Regions from separate parts of the Vallitalea guaymasensis genome, predicted to be linked through region 1. Evidence: predicted binding sites of a transcription regulator. Region 1 holds the regulator's gene; the other holds the start of a gene.
What was found. Region 1 encodes HrcA, which represses chaperone genes, less so after heat shock. Its sites were predicted from a motif close to TGTTAGCACTCNNNNNNNNNGAGTGCTAACA; they were not measured.
Positions count from the first base shown of each region.

Region 1 (16,650 bases):
TATATCTAGCACTTGAACATGACCTGGAGATAGTTACAGTAATCAATAAGATTGATTTACCAAGTGCTGAACCTGATAGGGTAAAAGCAGAGGTAGAGGATGTTATTGGATTAGATGCTGAGGATGCACCACTGATATCTGCAAAAGAAGGTATTAACATAGAGGAAGTACTTGAGAAAATAGTATCAGATATACCAGCACCAGTAGGAGATGTGAATGCACCTTTGAAAGCGCTTATATTTGACTCTCTATATGACCCTTATAGAGGTGTTATAGTATTTTGTAGGGTTAAAGAGGGAACTGTCAAAAAGGGCATGAAAATACGTATGATGGCTACTGAAAAAGAATTTGAAGTAGTGGAAGTTGGGTATTTTGGAGCTGGACAATTCATACCGGCTGATTCTTTACAGGCTGGTACAGTAGGTTATGTTACAGCTAGTATCAAGAATGTTGGAGATACTAATGTAGGAGATACCATTACAGATGCCAATAACCCAATAGATGATCCGTTGCCAGGGTATAAGAATGTTAACCCAATGGTTTTCTGTGGGTTGTATCCAGCAGATGGGTCTAAATATCAGGACTTACGTGATGCGCTTGATAAATTAAAATTAAATGATGCAGCACTTAATTTTGAACCAGAAACATCAATAGCTCTTGGTTTCGGATTCAGATGCGGTTTCTTGGGATTGTTGCATCTGGAAATAATACAAGAGCGTTTGGAAAGAGAATATAATCTTGATTTGGTTACAACTGCACCAAGTGTTATATATAAAGTATATAAGACTAATGGTGAAGTTATTGATCTTGCAAACCCAACTGATTTGCCTGATGTTTCAGAGATAAGAACTATGGAAGAACCAATAGTGAAAGCTGAGATAATGGTTCCAACAGATTATATTGGAACGGTAATGGAACTTTGTCAAGAAAGACGTGGAGAGTATTTCGGTATGGATTACATTGAAGAGACAAGAGCCATGCTGACTTATGAACTTCCACTTAATGAAATAATATATGATTTCTTTGATGCTCTAAAATCTAGGACAAGAGGTTATGCATCCTTTGATTATGAATTAGTTGGATACAAAGAATCTGAATTAGTAAAACTTGATATACTAATCAACAAAGAAGTCGTTGATGCATTATCCTTTATCGTTCATGTTGACAAGGCATATGATAGAGGAAGAAAGATAGCAGAAAAATTGAAAACAGAAATACCTAGACACCTATTTGAAATACCAATACAAGCAGCTGTGGGTAATAAAATAATTGCTAGAGAAACTATTAAAGCCATGAGAAAAGATGTACTCGCTAAATGTTATGGTGGAGATATATCAAGAAAAAGAAAACTTCTTGAAAAACAGAAAAAAGGTAAGAAGAGAATGCGTCAAGTAGGTAATGTAGAAGTACCTCAACAAGCTTTTATGAGTGTACTTAAGCTAGATGATTAGGTGTTGAAAATGAAAGATATCAGTTTATATATTCATATTCCTTTTTGCAAAAGCAAATGTAATTATTGCGATTTTCTATCTTTTGACAATAAAGATAGTGTCATCAAGGAATATGTTAATGCTTTAATCAATGAGATAAAAAATTATAGTGATTTTGCAAAAGATTCTAATGTGAAAAGTATATTTATAGGCGGTGGTACACCGTCTATTCTGTCATGTCCAGATATAGAAAAAATCTTTGATACCCTGAAATCATATTATAATATTGATAGAGATGCAGAGATAACAATTGAAGCCAATCCAGGAACACTTGATGAAGAGAAAATAAAAGTACTTCTTTCATCTGACGTAAATCGTATAAGTATGGGATTACAATCATGTAACAATGGATTATTAAAGAAATTAGGACGAATCCATACTTGGGAGGAATTCCTAAATAATTATAATATGATTAGAAATAGTGGTTTTGATAATATAAATATAGATTTGATGTTTGCTCTACCTAATCAAACTATCAGTGATATAGAGAATGACTTAAAAAAGATAATCAGTCTTAGACCGGAACACATATCTTATTATTCTTTGATAATTGAAGAAGGAACTAAATTTTCTAGGTTATATGATGATAACAAGCTTGTTTTACCAGCTGAAGATGTAGAACGTGATATGTATTGGCTGATTCATGATACGCTACAAGATAATGGCTATAAACACTATGAGATATCCAATTATGCCTTGGACAACAGAGAGTGCTATCATAATAAGGTATATTGGAAAGAAGAAGAATATATAGGTATGGGGTTAGGGGCTTCCTCATATTTTGAGGGCTTTAGATATAAGAATATCAATAATCTATCAAATTATATAGATATTAATGGAGATATTAGTAAGCTTAAGGAGAGTACTGAGAAAATCAGTAAAAAGACTTCTATTGAGGAATATATGTTTTTGGGATTGAGATTATTAGAAGGTATAGACAAGATTGATTTTTATAATAGGTGGGGCCATGAAATAGAATATTATTATAAAGATGTTATACAGGAGCTTATAGAAAAAGGACTTATTATAGAAGATGGATGTAGACTAAGATTAACTAAAAAAGGGATTGATGTTAGTAATTTTGCATTATCCATGTTTTTGTTTGATTAATATGGCTATAATGGGCATAAACACAGGTGGTAAAATATGTTACAAATGTATTAAGCTCAAAAAAAATAATTAAATTTTGTAAAATTACTTGACAAATCTATCTGCAAGTGATATTTTTATTTCAAGCATTAGCACTCATTAGAGTAGAGTGCTAACAAAAAAATAACTAACAAAGGTGGTGCAATATGGAACTGAATGATAGAAAGATAAAAATTCTTAGAGCAATAATTTTAAATTACCTGGATACAGCAGAACCAGTAGGTTCAAGAACAATTTCAAAGAATTATGACTTGGGTATAAGTCCTGCTACTATAAGAAATGAAATGTCTGATCTTGAAGAATTAGGTCTTATATTGCAACCTCATACGTCTGCAGGCAGAATTCCATCTGACAAGGGGTATAGGCTATATGTTGATAAGCTTATGAATCTTCATCAAGATGAGATAAATAATGGTTTATATATAGAACAGCTGTTTCAACGTGTAGATAGGATAGAATCTTTGTTGAAAAATATTGCTAAAATGCTGGCAAATGAAACTAATTATGCTACGATTGTTTCTTCACCACAGATTAATAAAGCTAAAATAAAAAATATACAATTAATAGGTGTACAGGAAAAAAGGATATTAGCTGTTATAGTAACAGATGGTAATATTATTAAGAATTATATGATTAATATTAATGAACCAGTACATCAAACAATGTTGAATAGATTGACTTTCGTTCTTAATGAGCAGTTGTATGGTCTTACTCTTGAACAGATTAATCTACCACTTATTCAACAATTAAAGGATTTTGCGGGAAGTAATGCTGACATAGTCAATAAAGTGTTAGATGCAATTTTTGATACTATAAAATCTGTTGATGATACAGAGATTTATACGTCTGGTGCAACTAATATATTGAGATTCCCAGAATTCAATGATATATCAAAAGCAACCAATCTAATGCATAGACTTGAAGAGAAACAGGTTCTAAAAGATATGGTCTATACTGTATTAGAAGAAAATGGTGTGAATATAAAAGTCACTATTGGTGACGAAAATGTTATTGATGAAATGAAAGATTGTAGTTTGATTACTACTACTTACAAACTTGGTGGAGAGAATATTGGATTCATTGGTATCATTGGTCCTAAACGGATGGATTACGAAAATACAATAGGTTCTCTTTCATGTTTAATGTCAAAGATGGAAGAAATTATTAATAAGTTAAAATAGGAAGGTGGTTATATAGTGGCTAATGAAAAAGTTTCTGAAGAAAATCTTTCAGAAGAAATTAAAGATGAAATAATTAATGAACAAGAAGTTGAAGAAAAAGATTCAGAAGAAAATTTAGAAGAAGTTGAAGATGTAAAATTAGAAGAAGATTCTACTGGAGAAAATGATATGAATAAAAAACTGAAACAAAAAGAAAAGGAAGTTAACGAATACGTAGATAAATTACAAAGAACTATGGCAGAATTTGATAACTTCAGAAAAAGAACCATAAAAGAAAAATCTATGATGTATGAAAATGGAGCAAAAGAGACATTAGAAAAATTATTACCTATTGTAGATAATTTTGAACGTGCTCTAGACAGTATTTCAGAAGAACAAAAAGAACTACCTTTTACACAAGGTGTTGAGATGATATTCAAACAGTTGATGAGTGCTCTTAACGAACTTGGAGTAGAAGAAATAAAAGCTGAAGGAAATGAATTTGATCCTAACTTCCATCATGCAGTTACACATGCTGATGATGAGTCATTAGGTGAAAATATAGTTGCAGAAGTATTCCAAAAAGGATATATGTACAACGATTCAGTTTTAAGACATAGTATGGTAAAAGTGGTAAACTAGTTCAACAACATAAAATTTAAAGAAATATAGAATGTATGATTATAATATTGTGCATCTTATATATATATTATTAATTACTTAAAAAATAATCTTCGTCGAATAAATAAAATTATAAAAAACATTGACGAGTATATTGATATGAAGGAGGAAATTAAATGGGTAAAATAATTGGTATTGATTTAGGTACAACTAACTCATGTGTTGCAGTTATGGAAGGTGGAAAGCCAGTAGTAATTGCTAACGCAGAAGGTATTAGAACAACACCATCAGTTGTTGCTTTTACAAAAAATGGAGAAAGATTAGTAGGAGAACCTGCTAAGAGACAGGCGATCACTAATCCTGATAAAACAGTAGCTTCAATTAAGAGACATATGGGTACTGATTTTAGAGTAACTATTGATGATAAGAAATATTCTCCACAAGAAGTTTCGGCTATGATTCTTCAAAAATTAAAATCTGATGCAGAAAGTTATTTAGGTGAAAAGGTTACAGAAGCTGTTATTACAGTTCCTGCATACTTTACTGATAGCCAAAGACAAGCGACTAAGGATTCAGGAAAGATAGCTGGTCTTGAAGTTAAGAGAATCATCAATGAGCCTACAGCTGCAGCTTTAGCTTATGGTCTTGATAATGAAAATGAGCAAAGAATTATGGTTTATGACCTTGGTGGTGGAACATTTGATGTATCTATCATTGAAATCGGAGACGGTGTTATTGAAGTATTAGCTACAAGTGGTAATAACAAACTTGGTGGAGACGACTTTGATGAACGTGTCATGAATTACCTTATAAAAGAATTCAAAACTTCAGATGGTATAGATTTAACTAATGATAAGATGGCTGTTCAAAGATTGAAAGAAGCAGCTGAGAAAGCTAAAAAAGAATTATCAACAGCAACAACAACTAATATTAACTTACCATTCATTACAGCTACTCAAGAAGGACCAAAACATTTGGATATCACACTTACTAGAGCTAAATTTGATGAATTGACAGCTGACCTTGTTCAACAAACAATGGGTCCTGTAAACAATGCTTTAAGAGATTCAGGATTATCAGCAACTGAACTTGATAAAGTATTATTGGTTGGTGGATCAACACGTATCCCTGCTGTACAAGATGCAGTAAACAAATTAACAGGTAAAGAGCCATTCAAAGGTATTAACCCAGATGAATGTGTTGCTATAGGAGCATCAATCCAAGGTGGTAAATTATCAGGTGAAGCTGGAGCTGGAGACATATTACTTCTAGACGTAACACCATTATCACTTGGTATTGAGACTTTAGGTGGTGTAGCTACTAAGTTAATCGAAAGAAACACTACAATTCCTACTAAGAAGAGTCAAGTATTCTCAACTGCTGCAGATAATCAACCAGCCGTTGATATCCATGTAGTTCAAGGTGAAAGAGAATTCGCTAAAGATAACAAATCAATCGGAAGATTCCAATTAGATGGAATTCCACCAGCACCAAGAGGAATCCCTCAAATAGAAGTTACTTTTGATATAGATGCTAACGGTATTGTTAATGTTACAGCTAAAGATCTTGGAACAGGTAAAACACAACATATTACAATTACAGCTAGTACAAACTTATCTGATGATGAAATCAACAAAGCTGTTGATGAAGCTCAAAACTTCGAAGAAGAAGATAAGAAGAGAAAAGAAGCTATTGATGTAAGAAATGAAGCTGATTCACTTGTATTCCAAACTGAAAAGACATTAAATGAATTAGGGGATAAAGTTGACGTTGCTGAAAAAGAAAAAGTAGAAGCTGAAGTTACTAAGTTAAAAGAAGTACTTGGTAAATCAACTATTGATAACATGACAGATGCTAATGTAGAAGAAATAAAAGTAGCAAAAGAAGCATTAATGACTGTTTTCGGAGAGCTTTCAACTAAATTATATCAACAAGCTGGAGCTGCCGGTGCGGCACCGGGAGCAGGACCACAAGGTGCCCCAGGAGCTGAACCAAATCAAGAACAACCAAATAATGATGATGATGTAGTTGACGCAGACTTCAAAGAAGTGTAAAATATAAAATTGTAAAAAAGCCAAAGACATTGGTCTTTGGCTTTCTTAAAGAATATATATATTATAGACGAGAATTTTTATTATAATTATGAATGTGATATTTTGACCACAATATATAATGGTTAGGCTATAATTAATAACACAATATATATTGTGGTGAATTTAATACTATTAACTCAACTTTCCCACTTCAATATTGTATGTATAGGAAACCCATAACATTTTATTTTCCTGCATTAAATTAAAAGTGGGAAAGTTGAGCTATTAAATATAAGTTGAATCAAATAATTCAAAATTAATCATAAAAAGAGGTAGGTGGGAATAATGGCAGATAAAAGAGATTATTATGAGGTATTAGGTGTTGGGAAAAGTGCTACTGACGCTGATATAAAGAAAGCATATAGAAAATTAGCTAAACAATATCATCCTGACATGAACCCAGGTGATGAATCTGCTGAACACAAATTCAAAGAAGCAACAGAAGCTTACGAGGTATTAAGTGACTCATCAAAAAGATCAAAATATGATCAATTTGGTCACGCTGCATTTAGTAATGGAGGCGGCGGAGGAGCAGGAGGCTTTGATTTCTCAGATGTTGGAGATATATTTGGAGATATATTCGGTGATTTCTTTGGTGGCGGCGGAGGTCGTAGAAGAAATGCTAATGCTCCTACAAAGGGTGCAAGTCTAAAAACTTCTGTTACACTTAATTTTAAAGAAGCCGTATTTGGTGTAGAAAAAGAAATAGATATGGTTATTTCTGAGACTTGTGAAGAATGTTCAGGTACTGGAGCTAAGAAAGGAACAACGCCAGAAACATGTCCTCATTGTAAAGGTTCAGGTCAAGTGAGATATAATCAACAGACTATGTTTGGTAATATAACAAGTGTTAAGACCTGTAATAATTGTGGTGGAACAGGAAAAGTAATAAAAGATAAATGTACATCTTGTAGAGGAACAGGATATGTTAGAAAGAGAAAGAAAATAGCAGTAGATATTCCTGCTGGTATTGATAATGGTCAAAGTATAAGGTTAAGTGGAAAAGGTGAACCAGGTACTAATGGTGGACCAAGAGGAGATTTACTGGTAACTGTATATGTAAAACCTCATGAGTTCTTTGAAAGACAAGGTGTTGATATTTACTATACATTACCTATATCATTTGCTCAAGCGGCACTTGGTGCAGAACTTGAAGTTCCTACTCTTGACGGAAATGTAAAATATGAAATAAAAGATGGAACACAAACACATACTAGATTCAGGTTAAAAGGAAAAGGTGTACCTCATATAAGAAATTCCAAAATTAGAGGAGACCAATATGTTACTGTAGTTGTAGATGTTCCTAAAAAATTGAATGAAAAGCAAAAGGAATTGCTAAAAGAATTTTCTGCTACTTTTGGAGAGCAGGTAAAAGATTTCAAAGACGGTAAGAAAAAAAAGTGGTATGATAAAGTCATGGATGCCTTTGATTAAATTACAGGCTACATAAGTGAAAATATTATAGTACACTAAAAGGATGTGTAATATATTGAAATGGACCCAATGTAAAGTCTATATCAATGACGAAGCCATAGAAGCTGTAAGCTATATGCTTACTGAACAGGGAATACAGGGTATAGAAGTAGTTGACAATACTCTATCAAATGAAGATAAGGAAGAAATTATCGTAGATTATATAGAAGATGGAGTTATTGATAATAATAGAGATACTTTTATCAGATTTTATTTGTCAGAGCAAGAGGATGTTACTGAAAAAATAGATGAAATAAAAGCTAAAATCAAAGATATTGGTAAATATCTGGAAGTTGGTAAGACCAATATTGAATTAACTATCATAGATGATGAGGATTGGGCGAATAATTGGAAAAAATATTATAAGCCTTTTAAGATAGATAATAATATAATTATTAAACCAACTTGGGAAAAGTACACAAAGAAAACGCATGATGATGTTATAATAGAAATTGATCCAGGCATGGCATTTGGTTCAGGGACACATGAGACCACTTCCATGTGTGTCAGTATGATAAATAAATATTTATCAAAAGATGATTTAGTAATTGATGTAGGTTGTGGAAGTGGGATATTAGGAATTACAGCTGCCAAATTAGGTGCTGGAGAAGTAACTTGTATCGATCTTGATAAAAATGCAGTCAAAGCCGCCAAAGAAAATGTTGTTACCAATAAGGTAGATGATAAAGTCAATGTACTTAACGGTGATTTACTGAAAATGGTTGATATTAAAGCTAATATGGTGGTAGCTAACATAATGGCAGATATAATAATGATATTAGCAAAAGGCGTAGCTAAATACTTAATTCCTAACGGAATTTTCATATCCTCTGGAATTATATTGGACAGAGTAGAAGATGTTAAGGATGCATTACTGGCTAATGGATTTGAGATAGTAGAGATTAAGAGGATGGGTGAATGGGCTGCCATTGTTTCTCGACCCGTTTCATAAAAGTACTTTTGAAAGGATAGAGGTTTTATATGCATAGATTTTTTGTAGAGCCTAACCAAATTATTGAAGATGAGATTCGTATTGTTGGTGATGATGTAAAACATATCAAAAATGTACTTAGAATGAATAAAAATGACGAAATTATAATTTGTGATGGACATAGTAATGATTATTATTGTATAATTAATAGTATTGAAGGTGACTACATAAATACAAAAATTGTCACTAAAAAACAATCAGTTACTGAACTAAAGACAAAAATTTACCTTTTTCAAGCTTTGCCAAAACAAGCTAAAATGGAATTAATTGTGCAGAAAGCAGTAGAGCTGGGGGTATATGAGATAATTCCTGTTATTACTGAAAGAAGCGTTGTTAAAATAAATAAACAAAATGGGACGAAAAAATTAGCTAGATGGAATAAGGTAGCTGAGTCTGCAGCCAAGCAGTCAAAAAGAGGTATTATTCCAGTAGTAAATGAAATAATGAATTTTGAAGAAGCAATAGAATATTCTAAGCAGCTGGATACAATTATTGTCCCTTATGAAAATGCTAAAAATATAACAGAAACCAGAGAATTTATTAACAATCTAGACTGTAAGAGGATTGGAGTATTTATAGGTCCTGAGGGAGGATTTAGCCTAAATGAGATAGAAGAGGCTAAAAGTAGTGAGGCTAATATCATAACACTAGGAAAAAGAATACTAAGGACAGAAACAGCAGGTTTAGCTATATTATCATTACTAATGTTTCAACTTGAGGAGGAATAGTATGGCATTAAGAGTATTAATCGTTGATGATGCAATTTTCATGAGAACTGTACTAAAGAAAATGTTATCAGATGAAGATTATGATATTTGTGGAGAAGCTAATAACGGAAAAGAGGCAATAACTAAGGCAAAAGAATTACAACCAGATGTAATTACTCTTGACATCACAATGCCTGAAATGGATGGAGTAACTGCACTTCCTGAAATACTTAAGGCAAGTCCTAATTCAAAAGTAATTATGTGTTCAGCAATGGGTCAACAACCTATGGTAATAGAAGCGATTAAAAATGGAGCGAAAGATTTCATCGTGAAGCCTTTCCAGAAATCAAGAGTAGTACAAGCTATAGAAAATGTTGTTAAAAAATAGTGAAGACTATAATTTAGGAGTTGTTTTGGGCAAGATATATTATATTAAGCACTAAGTTTAATATAGTATATCTTTCTTAAATTTTTATATTACAAAATATATTTTATACAAATTAGACTATTATTTTGAAAGGATGCCTTAGAATGGAAATATATTTGGACAACGGGGCTACTACAAGACCCTTTGAAGTTGTCATAGAAGAAATGTGTAAAGTCTTTAGAGAAGATTATGGCAATCCTTCGTCTTTACACAAAAAAGGATTTGAAGCTGAAAAATATATTATTAATTCAAAAGAGATATTTTCTAAAATATTGAAAGTAAATCAAAAGGAAATTTATTTTACATCTGGTGGAACAGAATCCAATAATCTAGCAATACTTGGTGTAGCAAATGCCTATAAAAGATCAGGTAAGCATATAATAACTACAGCAATAGAACATTCCTCTGTTAAGAATACAATAAATTATCTGGGGGATAATGATTATGAGATAACAGTTTTACCAGTTGATAGTAATGGACTTATTGATCTGGAACAATTAAGAGATAGTATACGTGAAGATACTATTTTGGTATCAATAATGCATGTTAATAATGAAATCAGTACAATAATGCCTATAGAAGAGATTGGGAAGGTAATCAAAGAGAAGAATAAAAATACTATTTTTCATGTAGATGCTATACAATCTTTTGGTAAGTTGAATATATATCCTAAAAAATGGAATATTGATCTAGTAAGTATAAGTGGACATAAATTTCATGCTCCAAAGGGAGTAGGAGTTATTTATATCAATGATAATATTAAGATAAACCCTATCATATATGGTGGATATCAGCAAAATGGTATAAGGTCTGGAACAGAGAATGTACCTGGAATTGCAGCTATTGGTCTTGCTGCAAAGATGATGTATGATAACTTAGATTCCAATGTAGAACATTTATATGAATTAAAAAGACATTTAGCAGGTAGAATCATGAACGAAATAACAGATACGGTTATCAACGGAATAGATGTAGATAAGGGTGCGCCACATATCCTAAGTATAAGATTCAATAAAGTAAGGGGCGAAGTATTACTTCATAGTCTTGAAGAAAAAGATATATTTGTATCCACAGGTTCTGCATGTTCATCTAATAAACCTTCTAAATTAGGTCCTTTACAGGGAATAGGATTAAATAATGAAGAAGCACTATCCACAGTAAGATTCAGTTTTTGTATTAACAATACCATTGAAGAATTGGATAAGTGTGTAGATGAATTAAAGAACATAGTACCATTATTAAGGAAGTTTGTTAGACATTAGTGAATGATGTTAAAGATAACGTATTATTGGAAGGATTGGATTATATAATGAGTAATTTAAAAAAAGCTTTTCTAGTTAAGTATGGTGAAATTGCAATTAAAGGTAAAAACAGGTATATATTCGAGAATATACTTGCAGACCATATCCGTAGAGCACTTAAACCATGTGGCGATTTCAAAGTCAGTAAAGAGCAAGGAAGAATTTTTATTGAGCCATTTTCTGATTATGATTATGATGAAGTGGTCGATAGATTATCAAGGATATTTGGTCTTGTTGGGATTTGTCCAGTAGTTGTTCTTGAGGATATGGATTTTGAGACAGTAAAAGAAGCAACACTAATGTATATGAAAGATGAATATGAAGACTTTAATTTTACTTTTAAAGTTGAATCAAGAAGAGCTGATAAGAGATATCCTCTTAATTCAATGGAAATAGCTTGTGAAGTTGGAGCATATTTACTTGACCATATTCCTGAACTAAAAGTTGATGTAAAAAAACCAGACGTGAAAGTATGGGTTGAAATAAGAAGTAGAGCATATATCTATTCCAAGATAATCAAAGGTTTGGGTGGTATGCCAGTTGGTTCTAATGGTAAAGCAATGCTTATGTTATCAGGAGGGATTGATTCACCTGTAGCAGGTTATCTAGTAGCTAAAAGAGGGGTTAAGTTAGACGCAGTCTATTATCATAGCCATCCATATACTAGTGAACGTGCTAAGCAGAAAGTAATTGATCTAGCGAAGATTGTTTCAAGATATTCAGGAAGGATTAATCTCAATGTTGTACCGTTTACAGATATTCAACTGTATATATATGAGCAATGTCCTCATGAACAACTAACAATAATTATGCGTAGAATAATGATGATAATAGCTGAAAGATTAGCAGAAAAATATGGTGCAATTGCATTGGTTACTGGTGAAAGCATAGGACAAGTAGCGTCACAAACAATTCAAAGTCTTAATGCTACTAATTCTGTTTGTAATATGCCAGTATTCAGACCTCTTATAGGTTTTGATAAACAAGAGATAGTTGAGATAAGTGAAAAGATTGATACTTATGGTACTTCAATTCTACCATATGAAGATTGTTGTACTATATTCGTTGCTAAACATCCAGTTACAAAACCTTCATTAAAATCCATAATCAGATCTGAAAGAAGATTAGAAAAAATAGATGAAATGATTGAAGAGGCAATTAACAACGTAGAACTTGTTAAAATTAAGCCAGATGAGGAAGAATAAAGATAGTTAGAAATTATAGATAGGATTATAACAAAAATCCACTGACAAGTGGATTTTTATAATATGGTTTAGTCCATATTAGTATTTCATAAACATGAAATTAATAATTATTCAACGATAAATTCTTCTAAAGTGCCAGCAACTGCATTGAATGCATCATCATCATGTACTGTTAATTCAATTGGTTTACTTAAATCTAAACTAAAGATACCCATGATTGATTTTGCATCAATAACGTAACGGCCAGAAACTAAATCAAAATCAGAATCAAATTTACTGATTGCATTTACAAAATTTTTAACTTTATCGATTGAATTTAATGTTACTTTAACTGTTTTCATGTAATTGACCCCCTTAAAAGTGTTTTTTTAATATTTGAATACATGAATATACTAACCTTTTCTAGGAAATAAGTCAATAACTAAAATTACCAAAAAAAGTAAACTATATTAGGTGCTTTTTGTTAAACTACTGAAATAATATACAAAAAAATAAATAATTATTGTGAGGTATTAATATGAAAAAAGTCGCTTTCCATACTTTAGGGTGTAAAGTTAATCAGTATGAGACTGAAGCTATGGAAGAATTGTTTGAAAAATCAGGATATCAAATAGTAGATTTTAGAGAAATTGCTGATATATATGTTGTTAATACATGTACCGTTACTAATGTTGCTGATAAAAAATCAAGACAAATGTTATCAAAGGCAAAACATAATAATGAAGGAGCTATCATTGTAGCAGTAGGATGCTATGCTCAGATAGCAAAAGACAAGTTGATAAAAGATAATAATATAGATTTGGTTATCGGTAGTAATAATAAAAATAAAATAGTTGATTTAGTAGAAGAATATATCCATGAGGGCAATAAGATAAATGTAGTCGAAGATATTGGAAAAACAACTGAATATGAGGATATTCTCATTACAAAGGTTAATGATAAAACAAGAGCCTATATTAAGATACAAGATGGCTGCAATCAATTTTGTTCTTATTGTATTATTCCATATACAAGAGGAAGAATAAGAAGCAGAGAGATGAGTAGTGTCATAAAAGAAGTTAATACTTTAGCAAGTAATGGATACCACGAAATTGTCTTAACAGGTATACACATTGCTTCATATGGAAAAGACTTAACTAACACATCATTAATTGAACTTTTGATGAGGTTGAATGAGATTGATGGTATATTAAGGATTAGACTAGGATCATTAGAACCAAATCTAATTACAGAGGAATTTATTTCACAGCTGTCAAAATTAAATAAAGTATGTCCACATTTTCATTTGTCACTCCAAAGTGGCTGTGATGCTACCTTAAAAAGGATGAATAGAAAATATACTACTGAGATCTTCAATAACAAAGTAGAGATTATTAGAAAAGCTTATGAGAACCCTTCAATAACAACTGATATCATAGTTGGTTTTCCAGGGGAGACAGACGAGGAATTTGATTCTACATTAGATTTTGTTAGGAAAATAAGATTTAGTGGAATACATGTTTTTAAATATTCTATGAGAGAAGGTACTCCAGCTGCTGCTAGAGATGACCAAATCGACCCTAGAGTAAAAACTGAGAGAAGTCATACATTGACTAATGTTCAAAGTAAAATAAGAGAAGAGTTTTTAAATAGTTTCATCAATAAAGAGGTTGAAGTGCTGTTTGAAGAAGAATCAATGATAGATGAGAAAAAATGTTACTATGGATTTACTGATAATTATATAAAAGTAAAAGTTTTCAGTGACAATAATATTAGAAATTTACAGTTATCAACAAAGATTATCAAAATCCAAAATGATAATCTAGTTGGAAGCATATAAATAAATTAACATTAAAATAATATTACAAAGCAAATTTTAATTGTATTTTACTTACATATATATTAATATATAGTAAAAGGAATATAAAACCAAAAGGCTAGATTCGAGAGAATTGTTTTAAGTGAGGATGTGATATGGGTGAAAAACATTAATAGTACTCAGTTTTTTAAGAAATTCGAAAAAGAACCAGAAGATGCAAAAGAAATTTTAGTAAGTGTATATGAAGCCCTTACAGAGAAAGGATATAACCCTATTTCTCAAATTGTAGGGTACATTTTATCTGGTGATCCTACTTATATCACTAGCCATAAAAATGCTAGAAGTCTAATAAGTAAAGTTGAAAGAGATGAATTATTAGAGGAATTGGTAAAAAATTATATAGACAATAACTGCAAGTAGTCGTATAATATAAAAGTTAAATTAAATAGTTGGGTATACTATTCAATGATGAAAAGTGTGCAGATGCACACTTTTATTATCCTACAAAGAAGTTATTAGGTAGAAAATAAAAGTTGGATGTGATTAAATGCGTATTTTAGGTTTAGACTATGGGAGTAAAACATTAGGTGTAGCAGTTAGTGATCCATTCGGTTGGACTGCTCAAGGTATAGAAACTATAAACAGAAAAGATGAAAAAAACCTAAAATCAACGATTGCAAGATTAGGTGATATTATAAATGAGTATAATATAGAAAAGATAGTATTAGGACTCCCTAAGAATATGAATAATACATCTGGAGAAAGAGTGGATAGGACCTTATATTTTAAAGATAGATTGATGCGGGAATTCTCAATTCCAGTAGAAACATGGGATGAGAGATTAAGCACAATAGGAGCTAAAAGATCACTTTTGGAAGCTGATTTAAGTAGAAAAAAACAAAGTAAAGTCATAGATAAAATGGCAGCTGTTTTTATTTTACAAGGATATCTTGACAATTTACAAAGAAACTAATAAAATACTTTTTGTGAATTAGATTTAATGGTATTAATCAACAATGAATTAAAATAAGTTAATATATATATTATAAACTAATAAAAAATTGGTAATAATTTGAAAGGTGGATTTTTTAGTGGAAACAATTGTATTTACGTTTGAAGAGACTGGTGAAGATGTGGAATTTGCAATTTTAAGTTCTTTAGAATATGAAGAAGAAACATATTTATTGGCTGTTGAAAAAGATGAGTTGGAACTTGATGATATGACAGCCTATGTATTAAAAGCAATTAGCCTAGATGGCGAAGATGTAATTTATGAAATAGTTGACGATGACGATGAGCTTCTACCAGTTAGTGAGAAACTAATGGATTTAGTGGAAGATATTGATATAGATATGTAAGTGCCAAATTTGACAAAATGTTATTAGAGATTTATAATTAAGTTATCTATATTTTACATTAATAGTGATTTTGAACTAATAAATAACTACAATTATACTATTGAAATATATATGCTTAATGAAAAGTTATATAAAATTAAAGTATATTAAAAAAGTATGGGGGAATATATGTGTCTGTTAGCAGTGAAGATTTTAAAAGAATGTTAAAAGAAAAAGGATTTAAACTTACTACTCAGAGAAGAACTGTATTAGATGTACTTCAAAATAACGAAGGCGACCATTTAACAGCTGAGGAGATTTATGAGATAGTAAGAGAGAAGTGCCCTGAAATCGGACTAGCTACGGTATATAGGACTATACAACTCTTGCATGAGTTAAAATTAATAGATAAATTAAACTTAGACGATGGATTTATAAGGTATGAAATTGGCAAGTTTAATGATGATAATCACCATCACCATCACCATCATTTAATCTGTGAAAGTTGTGGTAAAGTAATTGAAGTAGAGGACGATTTAATGGAATCTATTGAAGAAGGCTTCGAAGAAAAATATGATTTTAAAGTTACTGACCACAAAGTGAAATTTTATGGTATTTGTAAAAACTGTAAATAGTTATCAATGTACGGGATAATAAAAATTATTAAAGGATATATTTATAATGCAAAAATATATCTTTGGGCGTTAAGGTTTAACTTAAGGGATATAATATTTGAATAGGCAGTACATAGTGATATCTTCGTATTATTAGAGAATCTAGTAAGAAAATAAGAAGTTTTAGACTATGCAAAAATTGTAACATTTTAAGTTGAACATGAAAGATAATTTCTTCAATAACTGATTGGGTGTGATACAGAAATTATCTTACTAATTTAGGA
Region 1 covers NZ_CP058561.1:4,589,373-4,606,022, forward strand. Annotated here, with positions in the region: gene lepA (translation elongation factor 4) at 1-1,451, shown strand, start outside; gene hemW (radical SAM family heme chaperone HemW) at 1,461-2,600, shown strand; gene hrcA (heat-inducible transcriptional repressor HrcA) at 2,786-3,820, shown strand; gene grpE (nucleotide exchange factor GrpE) at 3,836-4,441, shown strand; gene dnaK (molecular chaperone DnaK) at 4,597-6,474, shown strand; gene dnaJ (molecular chaperone DnaJ) at 6,799-7,947, shown strand; gene prmA (50S ribosomal protein L11 methyltransferase) at 8,003-8,938, shown strand; gene HYG85_RS19680 (16S rRNA (uracil(1498)-N(3))-methyltransferase) at 8,968-9,705, shown strand; gene HYG85_RS19685 (response regulator) at 9,707-10,072, shown strand; gene HYG85_RS19690 (cysteine desulfurase family protein) at 10,216-11,373, shown strand; gene thiI (tRNA uracil 4-sulfurtransferase ThiI) at 11,421-12,617, shown strand; gene HYG85_RS19700 (HPr family phosphocarrier protein) at 12,725-12,958, opposite strand; gene mtaB (tRNA (N(6)-L-threonylcarbamoyladenosine(37)-C(2))-methylthiotransferase MtaB) at 13,135-14,436, shown strand; gene HYG85_RS19710 (IreB family regulatory phosphoprotein) at 14,575-14,835, shown strand; gene ruvX (Holliday junction resolvase RuvX) at 14,963-15,388, shown strand; gene HYG85_RS19720 (DUF1292 domain-containing protein) at 15,507-15,773, shown strand; gene HYG85_RS19725 (Fur family transcriptional regulator) at 15,944-16,387, shown strand.

Region 2 (16,650 bases), 1.3 Mb from region 1:
ACCATACACAACATATTTAATCATATCTATTGCTATATTCTGTATCTCAATCAAAGGCATAGATAATCTTAGAACACCTTGAAATCCTTTTATACTTATAGGCAAAGCAGTATATAAATAATAAGTCCCCAATGTATCACTATATCTGATTTTGGATGCAATCTCTCCTTTAATGGCACGAGAAACTTCATTTCTAAAGGCATGATTATCCATTATACGGTAATCTTCATCTGAATCAGCTACAACTATACCTTCCATATCAATAAGGGTAATTCTAACTTCCGATTTGCTAGAATATCTATCAGCAAAAGCTTGAAAATCCAAGCTGTCATTTTCTGCTTCATTAGTTAATATATCTATCAATAACTGTCCTTTGGTTTCTGTATCTTTTCTAACAGTATCTCTAAAATATTGATTACCTTTATTCCATGAAAATAAAACAGCTATGATAATTGTCAATGAAATTATTAGTATATAAGTTGCCATTAATTTTTTTTGCATCCTATCACACCTTTACAATAGTCACTATTTATATTTATACCCTACTCCCCTAACAGTCTTTATGTGTTCTGGATTCTTATCATCTCTTTCAATCTTTTTTCTTAGACTTCTGATATGGACATCCACTGTTCTAGTTTCACCATAATAATCGTATCCCCATATTTTATCCAATAAATATTGTCTATCGAAGACACGACCTCTATTTTTAGCTAGTATATATAATAATTCAAACTCTTTTAAAGGCAATTCCAATTGTTTGTCTCTGATAGTAACCTCATGGGTAAGCTTATTAATGGTAAGTTCTCCAATATATAATATTTCTTCTTTTTCCTCACGGTTATTCTTATTATCTTTTGTTCTCCTAAAAACAGCTTTCATCCTTGCTAGTAATTCGTGAATACCAAATGGCTTCCCTATATAATCATCTGCTCCCATTTCTAATCCGAGAACAGTATCAAATTCCTCATTTTTAGCCGTTAACATTATTACAGGGATTTCTTTGTAAGCTTCTGTACCTCTTATTTTTCTTAATACTTCCAGTCCATCTATCCCTGGTAACATTAGATCAAGTAAAATTATATCTACATGGTTATTTCTTAGTTTCCCTAGTGCTTCTTCACCAGTTTCTGATTGAATGACCTTATAACCATTGCTTTCTAGATTATAACGCAACAATTCCAGTATATGGGTTTCGTCATCTACTATAAGAACATTTGTAGCCACTATTACACCTCCTATAATATATAAAAGTAGTTATTATTATATATTATATCACAAAAAAGCACTATCTTTTATATATGTTCTCCTGTAACAGTAAATATTATCCATTCTGCAATATTAGTAGCATGGTCTCCCATTCTTTCAAGATATTTAACTATGAAAAGGAAATCTGTACATTGTTTGACTACACTACTATTGTCAATCATGAGAAACATCAGCTCGTTAACTATTTTATCAAAATAATTATCTATTATATCGTCTCTCTTACATACACTTTTGGCAAGTTCCAAATCTTTGTTGATACAACTGTCTATAGTATCTTTAATCATTTTTTTGACTTCTTCTGCCATTTGAGGTATATGAATAAGTGGTTTGATGTACTTTTCATCTGCTAGTCTAATCGTATATTCTGATATATCAGTACAATGGTCTCCTATTCTTTCAAGATCAGTGATGATTTTGAGTACAGATGCTATATCTCTCAAGTCAGCTGCTATAGGCTGTTGGGTTGCAATCAATAATAGACATTCTTTCTCAATCCTTAATTCCATATAATCAATCTCATCGTCTTTACTGATGACTTTTTTAGCTAAAGATACATCCTGTTTCTTAAGTGCTGTAATAGCATCATCTAGTGACTGCTCTATAAGTGTACCCATCTTAATTAAATCTTTATGAAGCTCATTTATTTTCTTTTCAAAATTATATCTAATTGGCATAATTTCAATCCTCTCAATATTATAATTATCAACCGAATCTTCCTGTTATATATTCTTCTGTTTTACTATCCTCAGGATTACTGAATATTTTTTCAGTTTTATCATATTCTATTAATTCTCCTAGCAAAAAGAATGCTGTCTTATCAGAAATTCTAGCGGCTTGCTGCATATTATGTGTAACCATTATGATTGAATAATCTTTCTTAAGTTCAGTTGCCAAATCCTCAATCTTCATAGTTGAGATTGGATCAAGTGCAGAAGTTGGCTCATCCATTAATAATACTTCTGGTTCTATGGCTAATGCTCTTGCGATACATATTCTTTGTTGTTGTCCTCCTGATAGACTTATTGCATTTCTCTTCAATCTATCTTTTACTTCATCCCATATTGCAGCTCTGCGTAAACTTTTTTCAACAATTTCATTAAGCTCACTCTTCTTCTTGATGCCATGAGCTCTTGGTCCATATGCAATATTATCATAAATACTCATAGGGAATGGATTAGGTTTTTGAAATACCATTCCTACTCTTGTTCTTAATTTTATTACATCAATATCTCCATAGATATCCTCTCCATCTATTCTTATGGAACCATCAACTTTTACTCCTTCAATTAGATCATTCATTCTATTTAGTGTTCTAAGAAATGTTGATTTACCACAACCTGATGGTCCGATCAAAGCAGTTATCTCATTTGTGTTGATGTTCATATTTATATTTTTCAATGCCTTGAAATCTCCATAAAACAAATCAAGATTTTCCACTATAAATTTAACATTATTATCCATTTTTTCACCTCTATATTATGCGTTTGACTTATTAAGTTTTCTTGATATTAATTTTGATAGTGTATTAAGTATTAAGATAAGAATTACTACGATTGATCCAATGGCACATGCCATACCTATGTCCCCTTGTTCCTCTGCTACAGCATAAGCTTTAACTGTTAATGTCGCTCCAGATGAAAATAGGTTATTAGGTACTCTAGCTACCGTACCTGCAGTAAGTAACAATGCTGCTGATTCTCCTACAATTCTTCCTATACTAAGTATAATTGCCACAACTATTCCTGATACAGCATTTGGTAATATTACCTTTCTGATAGTTTGTAACTTAGTTGCTCCTAGACCTAATGAACCTTCTCTATAGGAATTGGGTATAGCCTTAAGTGATTCCTCAGTCTGTCTGATGATGACTGGCAATAATATAATACTAAGTGTTAACGAACCAGCCAAGATAGAATAGTTGAATTTTAAGAATATCACAAAGAAAATCATTCCAAATAGTCCAAATATGATTGATGGAATACCTGCCAAACTTTCTGTAGCGAATCGTATTAATCTTACTAATCTACCAGGTTTCGCATACTCAGTTAAATATATAGCAGCAAAGATACCAATGGGACATGCAACTATCAATGATAATAATATTGTCAACAAAGTAGTTATAAGCATAGGAAATATTCCTTCACCTTTATTGGTTACTTTGACTAAGATAGTATCTGTGTCAACATTATTTATAACCTCATTCAGTTCTAAGGCTGTTAAGTTCTCTACTGATTTCCCACCAACTTTTTTGATTATATCTCCCTTTCTCAGCTTGAATGGTTCACCTTTTTTATCCACTGCTTCCTTAGCCTTTGAAGACTTGTCAATAGATGTTATAACAGGATAATTAGTATCCTCATATTCTTTTATTTCCAAATCAATCCCTAACTTATTATTTGTACTATTTTCAGAAACCGGTATAGTTACATAAGTAGTTTTTGAATCATAATCAGACGTTATGAAATCCAGATTTACATATTTTAATCCGTTGACAAAAACAAATCCTATTATCCATAATAAAATTCCCACAGTAAAAGCTGTTGCCAGACCAATGAATCCGTACATTATTTTGTCTTTTATACTTCTGTTCATTATTTCTCTCCTGCCTTTGCTGTTATTCTATTTAAAATGAGATTAAGTATAATAATAAATATGAATAATACTACTCCTGTGGAAAATAGTATCTCTTGATGCAATCCGAACGCATAACCCATCTCCATAGCAATATTAGTCGTAAGCGGTCTTATAGGGTCCCATATACTAGTTGGAATTCCAGCTATTGGATTACCAGCTACAAGCATTACTGCCATTGTTTCTCCTATGGCTCTACCTATACCAAGTACTACCCCTGCTAGAATACCTGATTTAGCAGCTGGCAGTATGACTTTGAATATAGTTTGTATCTTGGACGCTCCCAAACCATAAGATCCTTCTATATATGCCTGTGGTACAGCATTTATTGCACTTTCTGATATGGTTATGACAGTTGGTAATATCATGATTGTCAATACCATTATAACAGCTAATAATGATTGTCCTTGAGCTCTCGGAGAGATCTCCATAATCTTAGGTACGATAATCCCAAGTCCAAAGACACCATAGATAACTGATGGTATACCAGCTAATAATTCTACTGCTGGTTTTATTATCCTTTTGATATTTTTTGGTGCTATCTGTGATATGAAAACAGCTGATAATATTCCTATTGGCACACCTATGATTATGGCTCCTACAGTAGCCATAAGTGAACCGCATATCATATACAAGATGCCATATAAAGCACTATTAATATCATCATTAGGTCTCCACTGGGTACCTGTCAAAAAATCAACTAAGCTATATGTTCCTTCAGCATTACCAGAGAAAAATGGTTGTAATCCTTTGTAGAACACAAAAAAAGTTATAGCCGCTACACAAATAACTGCTATACATGCATTAAGTAAAAACATTTTTCTAGCTACTGACTCAAGCAATTCACGTCTTTTATCTATTTTCATATCAAATGTTTTATTATCCGTTGTTTTATTTTTTTCTTCTATCATATTTAAATTTATATCCATACATCTTTCTCCTAACCTAAACGATATATAAAACGAAAGAACAAATCAATAATTTTAAATCAAGCAAAGGAGCTGTCTCATATACTGGACAACCCCTTATATGATTTATTAATTTACTTTGATACCGCCTTTTTCTTCTACGATATTCTGACCTTCAGGACTTAGTATGAAATCTACAAAAGCTTTACTTTCTTTTGTCATATTCTCTTCTTTATATATTAGTAAGAATGGTCTTGATATACTGTAATCTCCACTAACAACATTTTCTGAAGTAGGCTCGACTCCATCAATTTTGAAAGGTTTTACTGTATCGTTTATATAAGTGAAAGATACATATCCTATAGCTTTATCATTTTTAGCAACAGTAGTCTGAACATTTCCGTTTCCTTTAGCAATTATAGCTTTTTCTGTTAATGCATCTTCAAAATCAACTATTTCTTCAAAAGCTCCTCTTGTTCCAGAACCATCTTCTCTTGAAACAACCACTATTTCTTCATCTTTTCCGCCAACATCTTTCCAATTAGTGATTTCGCCTTTGTAGATTGCTTGCACTTGTTCCTTAGTCAATTCGCTGACTCCATTACTTGGATGAGTTATAACAGCAACACCATCATATGCGATAGCAACTTCTGTTAATCCCCAAGTCTTTTCTTCTGTCTTAAGGTTTCTTGAAGCTGTACCAAGAATAGTTACACCGTCTTTTGCATTTTTAACTCCGTTTGATGAACCAATTCCTTCATAAGTAATTTCTACATCTGGGTTAAGTGCCATAAATTCTTCAGCTGTTGCAATTCCAATTTTTTCAACAGATGTTGAACCTGAAACTGAAACTAAACCACTTAATTTATCATCTTGCTCTGTATCTTTATTATTGTCTGTATCAGTATTAGAGTCCGTGTTATTGTCTTTATTGTTATCTACGCTGCTACTTGGTTTATTGTCATCAGCTGTTGTTTTGCTGTCTGTATCACTTTTACATCCTGCAAAAGCTAACATAGATACAACTATAAGTGCTACCATTAATACATTTCTAAATTTTTTCATTTACTTTGTCCTCCCAATTATTATTAATATAATAATTCACGTTTTATTTTTTTGTTATTTAATACATATATAATGTAACACCTATCTGTTAAAGCAATATAATGCTTATGTTAAATCTATGTAAAGTCATGTGAATCCATATAAAAACAGGTAATCAACATATTAGAATTAGTAATTAACTAAAAAAAGATAAAAAAAAGCCCTGAATAATTTAATATAAATTATTCAAGGCAGTTATTATTTTATATTTACATTCTATTAGCTAACACTATAGTTTGGAGCTTCTTTAGTTATTTGAATATCATGAGGATGACTTTCTTTTAAGGAAGCGCTTGTTATTTTTGTGAATCTACCATCTTCTCTAAGATCATTAATGGTTGCAGTACCACAGTATCCCATTCCAGCTCTTAATCCACCAAGCATTTGATAGATTGTATCTTCTACAGGACCTTTATAGGCTACTCTTCCTTCTACTCCTTCAGGAACTAATTTCTTGGCATCTTCTTGGAAATATCTATCCTTGCTACCTTTTTCCATTGCTCCAAGTGATCCCATACCTCTATATACCTTATATTTTCTTCCTTGATATAGTTCAGTTTCTCCAGGGCTTTCTTCACAACCAGCGAATAGACTACCCATCATACATACATTACCACCTGCTGCAATAGCTTTAACTACGTCACCAGAATATTTTATACCACCATCAGCAATAATAGGTATTCCTGATTCTTTTGCAGCTTCTGCACAATCATAGATAGCTGTAATCTGTGGCACCCCTACTCCTGATACTACACGTGTTGTACATATTGAACCAGGACCGATACCAACTTTTACTGCATCTACACCAACTGCAATCAAAGCTTTTGTTGCTTCTGCTGTAGCAACATTACCAGCTATGAGTTGAAGTTCTGGATATCTTTCTTTTATTCCTTTAACTGTATTGATTACACCTTCTGAATGACCATGAGCTGTATCAACAACTATTACGTCTACACTAGCTTTAACTAATGCATCTATTCTATCCATATAATCTTTTGTAACACCCACTGCTGCACCTACTAATAATCTTCCTTGACTATCTTTTGCTGATTGTGGGTATTTGATAGCTTTTTCTATATCTTTTATTGTAATAAGTCCTGATAGATTACCTTCAGAATCTGTTAATGGAAGTTTTTCAATTCTATGACGTCCCATTATTTCTTTGGCTTCATTAAGAGTTGTACCAACAGAAGCTGTAATCAAGTTTTCACTTGTCATAACTTCTTTGATCTTCTTATTAAAGTCAGTTTCGAACCTTAAATCTCTATTTGTAAGTATTCCTACAAGTTTTTTGCCCTCAGTAATAGGAACTCCTGATATTCTATATTTAGCCATTAATGCGTTTGCTTCATATACATAATGTTCTGGGGATAAAAAGAAAGGGTCTGTTATTACACCGTTTTCAGATCTTTTTACTTTATCTACTTCTTCTGCTTGCTGACTTATAGACATGTTTTTATGAATTATTCCTATTCCACCTTGTCTAGCCATAGCTATGGCCATTCTTGATTCGGTTACAGTATCCATACCCGCACTCATAAATGGAATATTCAATTTAATTTTTTTAGTCAAATTTGTAGAAACATCTACCTGATTAGGAAGCACCTTAGAATGTGCTGGTATTAATAATACGTCATCAAAAGTTATTCCTTCGCTCACAATCTTATGCATTGTAATCCTCTCTTTCTTTTCTTTACTCTTATTTTTGATAGTATTAGTTATAGACAATCTTTATATTGTAATAATAGAAATATAATTATTTATTATTAAAGATTAGGAATACATTATCCCTAACCTCTTTATTTTATAGCAGGAAATAATATGATAACTATAAGTAACTCCCACTACTTAATAATATATATTTTGTGAGTTTAACAAAAATCCTCTTATTTGTCAACATTAATTATTAATTTTGTTAAATATTTTTTAGTACTGCATTATTTTTCTTGGAATATATTTTTTTATTGCTTTTAACATTTTTTCATTAGGTTCAAGGATAAGCTTTTCTCTTTTACCATTTCTGACTATCATTGCTGCGTAAGTATTATTGTTGTTAGTACCACTACTGCAATCAATAACCTTTTCGTAATTTGACAATTCACTAGCATGGTCCTTGCTATTAACTGGTGCCATAATCTCTATTTTCCTTACATCAATAGATATAAATTTTTTTCTTTTATTCTTGTTGAAGATTTTATCGATATCCAAATCACCACTTGTAAAAATATACTCGAATTCTACGTTAAGTCTTCTCATCAAGAAAACCGCACCAAATATGATAACTAACGCTATAGGTATAAGAAAACCTACTAAAACAGGTACCATTGAACAGACCATAATCAATACTATAGCACCTATAATTATCGCTACTCTAATAAGATTATCTTTTAGAGAATTGCTTTTTTCAACTAATTGTTCATTAAATATATCACCCATACTTTTCCTCCTATGTTTAAATTGCTATCTGCGCTGTAAAATAATAATTAATGAATACATTGTACAATTACATCCATTATATAACAATACTCTTCACTATACAACCATAAAAACTGAATACCTTTAATTCCTAATATAGAATTTTTCATTAAATATAAAACATATATTGTATAAAATCACAAAAGCCATCAGCGTTAACTGATGGCATTCGTAAAATAATTATTTATTTAATTACATCATGCCCATTCCTGGAGCTCCGCCGCCCATAGGCATTGCTGGTTCATCTTCTTTTATATCTGCAACAACTGATTCTGTTGTAAGTAGAGTTGAAGCTACTGAAGTAGCATTTTGAAGAGCACTTCTAGTTACTTTTGTTGGGTCAATGATACCTGTTGCAACCATATCAACATATTCTTCAGTTAAAGCATTGAATCCAATGTTATTATCCGCTTCTTTTAGTTTATTTACAACTACAGATCCTTCAAGTCCTGCATTAGTAACAATTTGGCGAAGTGGAGATTCTAATGCTTTAAGGATAATTTTGATACCTGTCTTTTCATCACCTTCAGCATTATCTAATAATTTAGCAACTTCTTTTGATGCGTGGATATAAGAAGTTCCACCACCTGAAACGATACCTTCTTCTACTGCTGCTCTTGTAGCTGCTAAAGCATCTTCCATACGTAATTTCTTTTCTTGCATTTCTGTTTCTGTTGCTGCTCCAACTTTGATTACAGCAACTCCACCAGCCATCTTAGCTAATCTTTCTTGTAATTTCTCTTTATCAAATTCAGAAGTTGTTTCTTCTATTTGAGCTCTGATTTGGCTAACTCTAGCATCAATATCTTCTTTAGAGCCAGCACCATCTACGATTATAGTGTTTTCTTTTTGAACTTTAACAGATTTTGCTTTACCAAGCATCTCTATAGTAGTTTCTTTAAGATCAAGACCTACTTCTTCTGAAATAACAGTACCACCTGTTAAGATTGCTATATCTTGAAGCATTGCTTTTCTTCTATCACCAAAACCAGGAGCCTTAACAGCTACAACACTGAATGTTCCTCTTAAACGGTTAAGAACTAATGTAGCTAAAGCTTCGCCTTCTACATCTTCAGCGATAATTAATAACTTAGATCCTGATTGGATAATTTGCTCAAGAATAGGTAATATCTCTTGGATATTACTGATTTTCTTATCTGTAATTAAGATGTATGGATTATCTAGATCAGCAACCATCTTATCCATATCTGTTGCCATATATGGTGATAAGTAACCTCTATCGAATTGCATACCTTCAACTAATTCAAGTTCAGTTTCCATTGTTTTTGATTCTTCAATAGTGATAACTCCATCATTAGAAACTTTTTCCATTGCATCAGCGATTAATTGTCCTACTTCTTCATCACCAGCTGAAATTGCAGCAACTTTTGCAATTTGGTCTTTACCAGTTAATGCACTGCTCATTTCTTGGATAGCTTCTACTGTTTTCTTAGTAGCTTCTTTCATACCTCTTCTAAGAATGATTGGATTAGCTCCTGCTGCTATGTTCTTGATTCCTTCTTGAATCATTGATTGTGCTAATACTGTAGCAGTAGTAGTTCCGTCACCTGCAACATCATTAGTCTTAGTTGCAACTTCTTTAACGAGTTGTGCACCCATGTTTTCAAAAGCATCTTCTAATTCAATTTCTTTTGCTATTGTAACACCATCATTAGTGATAAGTGGTGTACCGAATTTTTTATCTAAAACAACATTTCTTCCTTTTGGTCCTAGTGTTACTTTTACTGTATCTGCTAATTGGTTAACTCCTGCTTCTAAAGCAGTTCTTGCATTTGCACCAAATTTAATTTCTTTAGCCATTATGTAGCCCTCCTTGTTTTCTTTGTTTTAATTTTATTTCAATTCAATGATTATTCAACTATTGCTAATATATCACTTTGCTTAACGATGATATACTCATTATCTTCTAGTTTAACTTCTGTACCAGCATATTTTGAATAGATAATCTTATCTCCTACTTTAACTTCCATCTTAACTTCTTTTCCTTCAACCATTCCACCTGGTCCTACAGCAACTACTTCTGCTTCTTGTGGCTTCTCTTTTGCTCCAGTAGGTAATACGATACCTGATTTAGTTACTTGTTCTGCCTCTAATTGTTTAATAACTACTCTGTCTCCTAAAGGTACTAATTTCATGTTTATTTACCTCCTTATAATTATCTTTCATATTTTCTTTTTCTGTTGTTAGCACTCTCTTCAATCGAGTGCTAATCTCAAGGTATATATTATTAAAATAGGCAATTAATTGCAAATGTTTATTTTAGCCATTTTCAGCTATTATACAATATTAGCTCAATTTACCTTCCATTTGCTCGTGTTTTCTTCAATTTGCTCCTATTTTCATTCTTTTCTAGTTAAGATACATATTCCCTTAATTATAATAGCATAGGATATATTTAATTTTTTCTGTATTATAGTCTACATTTATGTCACAGCTAATATATATTTTCGCCATAAAAACTAAGGTTTATACAACTTGATTATCATTTTTTGCCAATCTTGAAATCCCTAGCATAATAGAATAGGAATTGCTGTGCAAATCCTGCTAAGGTTCCATAATGTTCTACCGCAAATTCATGTATAGCTTTTATTTTAGTATCTTTATTAAAATAATAATGCTCCATTATTCTTTTGACCCAAACATCAGTAGGAAATACTTCATATCTCTTAGCTCCAAAGAGCAATACGCAATCTGCTACTTTTGGTCCCACCCCTTTAATTTTCATCAATTCATTCTTCGCTTCTTCAATTTCCATGGAAGTCAAGCCAACCAAGTCTACTTCATTGTTGAAAACTTTTCTGCACGCATCAACAATATATGGTGCTCTAAAACCAACTTTCAGGTCTCTTAGGTCTTGTTCACTTGCAGCTGATAATTGTTCTATCGTAGGAAAAGAATAGTATTTAACATTATCTTCTTCCCCGATATAAGTACCGTATTTTTTTGATAGCTCTTCTATCAATATTTTAATATGGGTAATGTTTTTATTTTGGGATATGATAAATGATATAAGGGTTTCCCATGTATCCTGCTGCAAAATTCTTATACCGCCTTTTTCTGAAACTGCCTTATGTAAATGTTCATCTATATCACTAAGTACTTTCTTGATATCTCCATAATCTCTTCCCAAATCAAAATAATTCGTCCATATTGTATCAAAATCATTTGTGTTTGTATTATGAAAAATGATTTTATTATCTCCTTGAGTTACTCTTAATATCTTGTCATACGCAATTAATAGATAATCTTTATCAGATTTTTTATAGAATCTAAAACATTGACCACATTCTAAGATATGTTCAATATCAAAATCAAGATAATCATTAAATAGTATATTATTATTTTCTACAATATATTCCATTATTTACCCTCCTAAGATAATCTATATAGTTTAACCTAAACATCAATACATCTCTTTCAATAAGTTCAATATTTTTTCCTTAATTAAACTTATCTATCTAATAAACTCTATCACTTATCCCTTATCTATGCTATACTCAATATATTCCATATGCTTATAAAGAAGCTTCATGCTTCTGTATCATAGAATATATTATAAAACAAGTGGGTGTAAAAATGAAAGAAAAAATATATACAATTCCTGTAATCGATTCATTTAAAGAAGAAGGTGAATGTCCTTTCTGCAATATGTACAAGACTCTAGAGGAAAATACAATCCAATTTGTACTAGGTCCATCTTATATGGAAACAGATGTAAGGGAAAAAACTAATAATCTTGGATTCTGTAAAGAGCATTTAACTAAAATGTACACTAACAAAAACAGATTAGGTCTTGCTCTTATGCTTAACAGTCATCTCGATAATTTACAAAATGAAATTGAAAATCTTATTTCATCCGGCAATCCAAAATCAAAGAAAAAGCTTTTCTCAAAAAATGATAAAAATGACACAAAACTTTTTACCTATCTAAAAGAGAAGGAATCTAGTTGTTATATATGCGATAGAATTGAATCTACCTTTCAAAAATATACTGATACGTTTTTCTATCTATTAAAAAAAGATAAATCTTTTATTGATTTAGTCAAATCAAGTAAAGGATTCTGCTTAAACCATTTTGCATTACTTTATAATGAAGCACCAAAATATCTAAATGATTCTCAGCTTGAATCATTTATTGATATCATTGTATCTGTTGAAATAGATAATCTTAACCGTTTAAAAGAAGACTTGGATTGGTTTATTCAAAAAAATGATTATAGATTTGCAGATGAACCTTGGAAAAATTCTAAAGACGCTCTAATAAGGACTATATTAAAAATAAACAGTCTCAATGTTAATTGATTCAACTATGTTTAAAATGTTTTTCCATAGTACATTTTGTATTATGGTTATAAAATTTAGGAAGATAGAACAAGGTTTAGCCATTCATAGCTTTTAACCTTTTCTATCTAATCATCAACTTCAATATTATTTCTAGCATTTATCCTTTTCTGTTGTTTAACAAGATTTTTAATATTTCTAGCTTTATCTTTCAATCTTTCATTAGCTGTTCTTGATACTATCACTTTTGAAACCCATTTTGTTGATTCATCCAATTTCCCTAATTTTCTAGCTAAATCACCCATTAAATACATCACTGTCATTTCCTGCATACCACATACTGGAAAGTCTTCATTTTCATATGTATTAATAAACCCTTCATAAGCTTTTTCTATAAAGATCATTTCATACTTATGATTTTCTTCTATCAATTCATCTGAAGGATTCTCATTTTGTAATAACTCCTCAGAATAACATCTATACAGCCAAGCAATCTTAAGACATATATAAGCTTTTTCACTTGCTTTCACTTTTTTCACTACGGCGTTCAGTAAAGCTAATTTGTACCTTTCGATAGCTACTTCATACGTATATTCAGCTGGATATTCTCTTCCTCTATAGGTATTGGATATCTGTTTTCTGATCCAATCTGCTTGTGTGACCGTTATCTTTTTAAAAAATTTACTTAGAGCTGCATATCCACAGCAATTACAAAGAATGACATCATACACATAAGGAGTAATAATATCATATTTAGGTCTTAGATCAGTATCAATAGACAATAATTTAGCTTTACCTGCTCTTACCGTTCTAGTAATGAATTTTTCACCACAAACCGGACATAATACTTTCCTATCATAAAGTGAATCTTTTGCTGAAATTTTAGACGTTTTTTTTATTTTCATTTTCGCTCTCTTCTTCTTTTCATCTTCGAATATATCCATTGCTTTAATATTGTTAAATCCTAATTTCTCTAGTCCAGAAAATATATCACTCATAAAATTACACCTTTTCTATTGTGGTATATTAGAATCAATTGAGTATTTCTTATGTTATCATCTTTCATTAAGATATGTTTTTATTATAAGCATAAGAAAAAATACATTTTGAAATGTAATATTATATTTATTGTTCTACCTATTTTTTCCTATTATTAGTATATAATATCATAATATGTAAAAATTTCATAGACCTAGACATGATAATTTAATAGTATTTTAGAAAAAAAATATAAATAAATAAAATATTGTCTATTTATAGGGACTATCAATCAATCTGATACTAGCTTCTTGTGAAAAACCTCCTATAAATGTGATTAAAAATATATTATCACTTTATAAGAGGTTCTACAATTGTATATTTATAAGTTATTTTATGTTTAAGATATTTAGACTGGTGTCTTTAGAAAAATTCAATATATCGTACAGAAATAGTGTTTCAGTTATATTGTTTTCACTGATGTAATCATATACATTCATTTTATAAAATCTTAGATCCAAAATATGAATCTCTTCATAATGATTTACCAAGAAAGGTATTAAACAATGTGCATAGGAATTCTTGAATATCATAAGCTTTCTACCATTGGATACATCTGATTTTATAGTAACTATAGGATGGTTACCATCCAGAAAATATGAATATTTATCTTTAGTATCCAAATGTTTCTCTTCATATAAAGAATTAGAAGATTTATTCTCACTTACATAATCAACTTGAACATCCGTTTTATTGGCAGGTGTAAAAACTTCTATATAATCAGGCTTAATATGATAGTTGTTAGCCTTAGAATATAATGTTCCATAGAATTCTTCCGTTACAATCTTAGTATCAAATTCATTCATAGGAATAGGTGTTATGCCCATCTCTTTCCCTAATACTTCATAAGCATAATAAGCACCTCTCATAGTCCAATGATGATCAGTCCTAAAATATAGATACTGGTCATTTTTATATTTTAGTGCTTGATATACATCTACAAAATCTACATTCAACAGATTGTTCTTCATTTTATTGATAGTCAATAGTTCATCATATGGTGTAGCAAATGGCGGTAATCTACTTTCATTTACTTTAATAGAGGTTGGTGGAAATAATACATATGTTTTCATGTCTTTCAATTTACTTGTATAATAATTAATATTAGCGATATTTCTATCTATAATCTCTTCTTTGGGTTTATTAAAATTCTCTAACAGATAATCATCCTTACCAAAGAAAACATCATTATTGTCTTGCTTCAAAAGCAGCCTTTCACTATCTGATTTCAATCCCACCCAGAAATCCCTGAATATGAATTGGTCAGTAACATAGTCTTCAAATCTTTGAGTAAATCGACCATTTTTAATTGATTTCCATGTTAAAGAAGGCTTTTTAGCAAGTATTCTGTTTTCAGCTTCTGAGAAATGTTTATCTTCTGTAACAAGATTCAATACATTGATTGTCACTACAAATACAATAAACATTGCTATAATAGTTATACTTGATTTTCTATTCACTACTGTCCACCTCCTGTAAGTCCATCAAAATCTAAAGTATAAAAATGGATTGTATGTTGAATCCACTAAGTAAGCAGTTGATATGAAAAGTATTAAAAATAATATACTTGGTACTACTATAGTCTGCAATTTTGAATTAACATGCCCTTTGACTTGCATTTCATATTTCTTTTTAATGATAGGTGTAGATAAAATAATTAGTATAATAATTAATATCAGATTAGTATACAAATAATATACAAATTGATTATTCATTATAGGAACACTACTAAAACCAAACATTATCTTCAAATATTCTATACCGTCAGTCAAATTATCAAAGGAAAATAGAACCCATCCGATTAATATTAACAGCAAGGCATATACATGTCTTATAGGCTTCCATAATCTATTGATAAACTTTAATAGGAATGCTTTTTCTACAGCAATTATCAGACCAAAATATAATCCCCATAGTACAAAATTCCAACTGGCTCCATGCCATAGACCTGTCAAAAACCAAACAACAAATAGATTCCTGTATACTTTCAATTTACTTACCCTATTGCCACCAATAGGTATATATACATAATCCCTGAACCAACTGCCTAGAGATATATGCCACCTTCTCCAGAATTCAGTGATACTAGTTGATATATATGGATAATTAAAGTTCTCCAGGAAATCAAAACCAAACATCTTACCTAGTCCAATTGCCATATCTGAGTACCCACTGAAATCAAAATATATCTGGAATCCAAAAGCAATTATGCCAAGCCAAGCAGTCAAGATAGTCAAATTATCAAAACCAGTATTCTGGATTTGGCTCCACAATAAGCCGATGTTATTGGCTAATAGAACTTTTTTTCCTAGACCTAATATAAAACGTTCCAACCCTATTGCAAACTTATCTACAGTTTCTTTACGATTATTAATCTGATCCGCAATTGTTTGATACCTTACAATAGGTCCTGCTATAAGCTGTGGAAATAATGTAACATAAGTTGCAAGTGCTATAGGATTCTTCTGCACAGGAGCTTGTCTACGATAAACATCTATAGTATATGACATTGTCTGGAATGTATAAAAAGAAATGCCTATAGGAAGAGGGAGATTCAATTCACTAAGAGTAGTACCAAATATATTATTTATATTCAGTATCATAAAATCAGCATATTTAAAAAACCCTAGTAAACTCAAATTGATAATTACAGAGGATAGAACTACTAATTTTGCTTTCTTATCCTGTTCTCTATACTTCTCAATCAACATGCCATGAGTATAATCCACTATGGATGAAAATATCATCAGTAAAATGTAGATAGGTTCACCCCAAGCATAGAATACAAGACTCACTACTAGTAAAATAATATTTCTGATTTTTCTAGGAGCCAAAAAATACAATAATAAAGTTATTGGTAAAAATATAAATAAAAATACTAAACTGCTGAATACCATATGCTCTCTCCTGTTAGCCTATTATTAAA
Region 2 covers NZ_CP058561.1:240,171-256,820, forward strand. Annotated here, with positions in the region: gene pnpS (two-component system histidine kinase PnpS) at 1-501, opposite strand, end outside; gene HYG85_RS01050 (response regulator) at 526-1,224, opposite strand; gene phoU (phosphate signaling complex protein PhoU) at 1,293-1,940, opposite strand; gene pstB (phosphate ABC transporter ATP-binding protein PstB) at 1,969-2,727, opposite strand; gene pstA (phosphate ABC transporter permease PstA) at 2,743-3,858, opposite strand; gene pstC (phosphate ABC transporter permease subunit PstC) at 3,858-4,826, opposite strand; gene HYG85_RS01075 (phosphate ABC transporter substrate-binding protein) at 4,935-5,870, opposite strand; gene guaB (IMP dehydrogenase) at 6,129-7,580, opposite strand; gene HYG85_RS01085 (DUF6106 family protein) at 7,836-8,345, opposite strand; gene groL (chaperonin GroEL) at 8,577-10,205, opposite strand; gene groES (co-chaperone GroES) at 10,256-10,540, opposite strand; gene HYG85_RS01100 (DNA-3-methyladenine glycosylase family protein) at 10,888-11,766, opposite strand; gene HYG85_RS01105 (DUF6062 family protein) at 11,982-12,707, shown strand; gene HYG85_RS01110 (DUF2225 domain-containing protein) at 12,815-13,684, opposite strand; gene HYG85_RS01115 (DHHW family protein) at 14,054-15,184, opposite strand; gene HYG85_RS01120 (MBOAT family O-acyltransferase) at 15,209-16,621, opposite strand.
Region 2: a site for HrcA is predicted at 10,587-10,617, ahead of groES (co-chaperone GroES). Genes of this name have one in related genera too.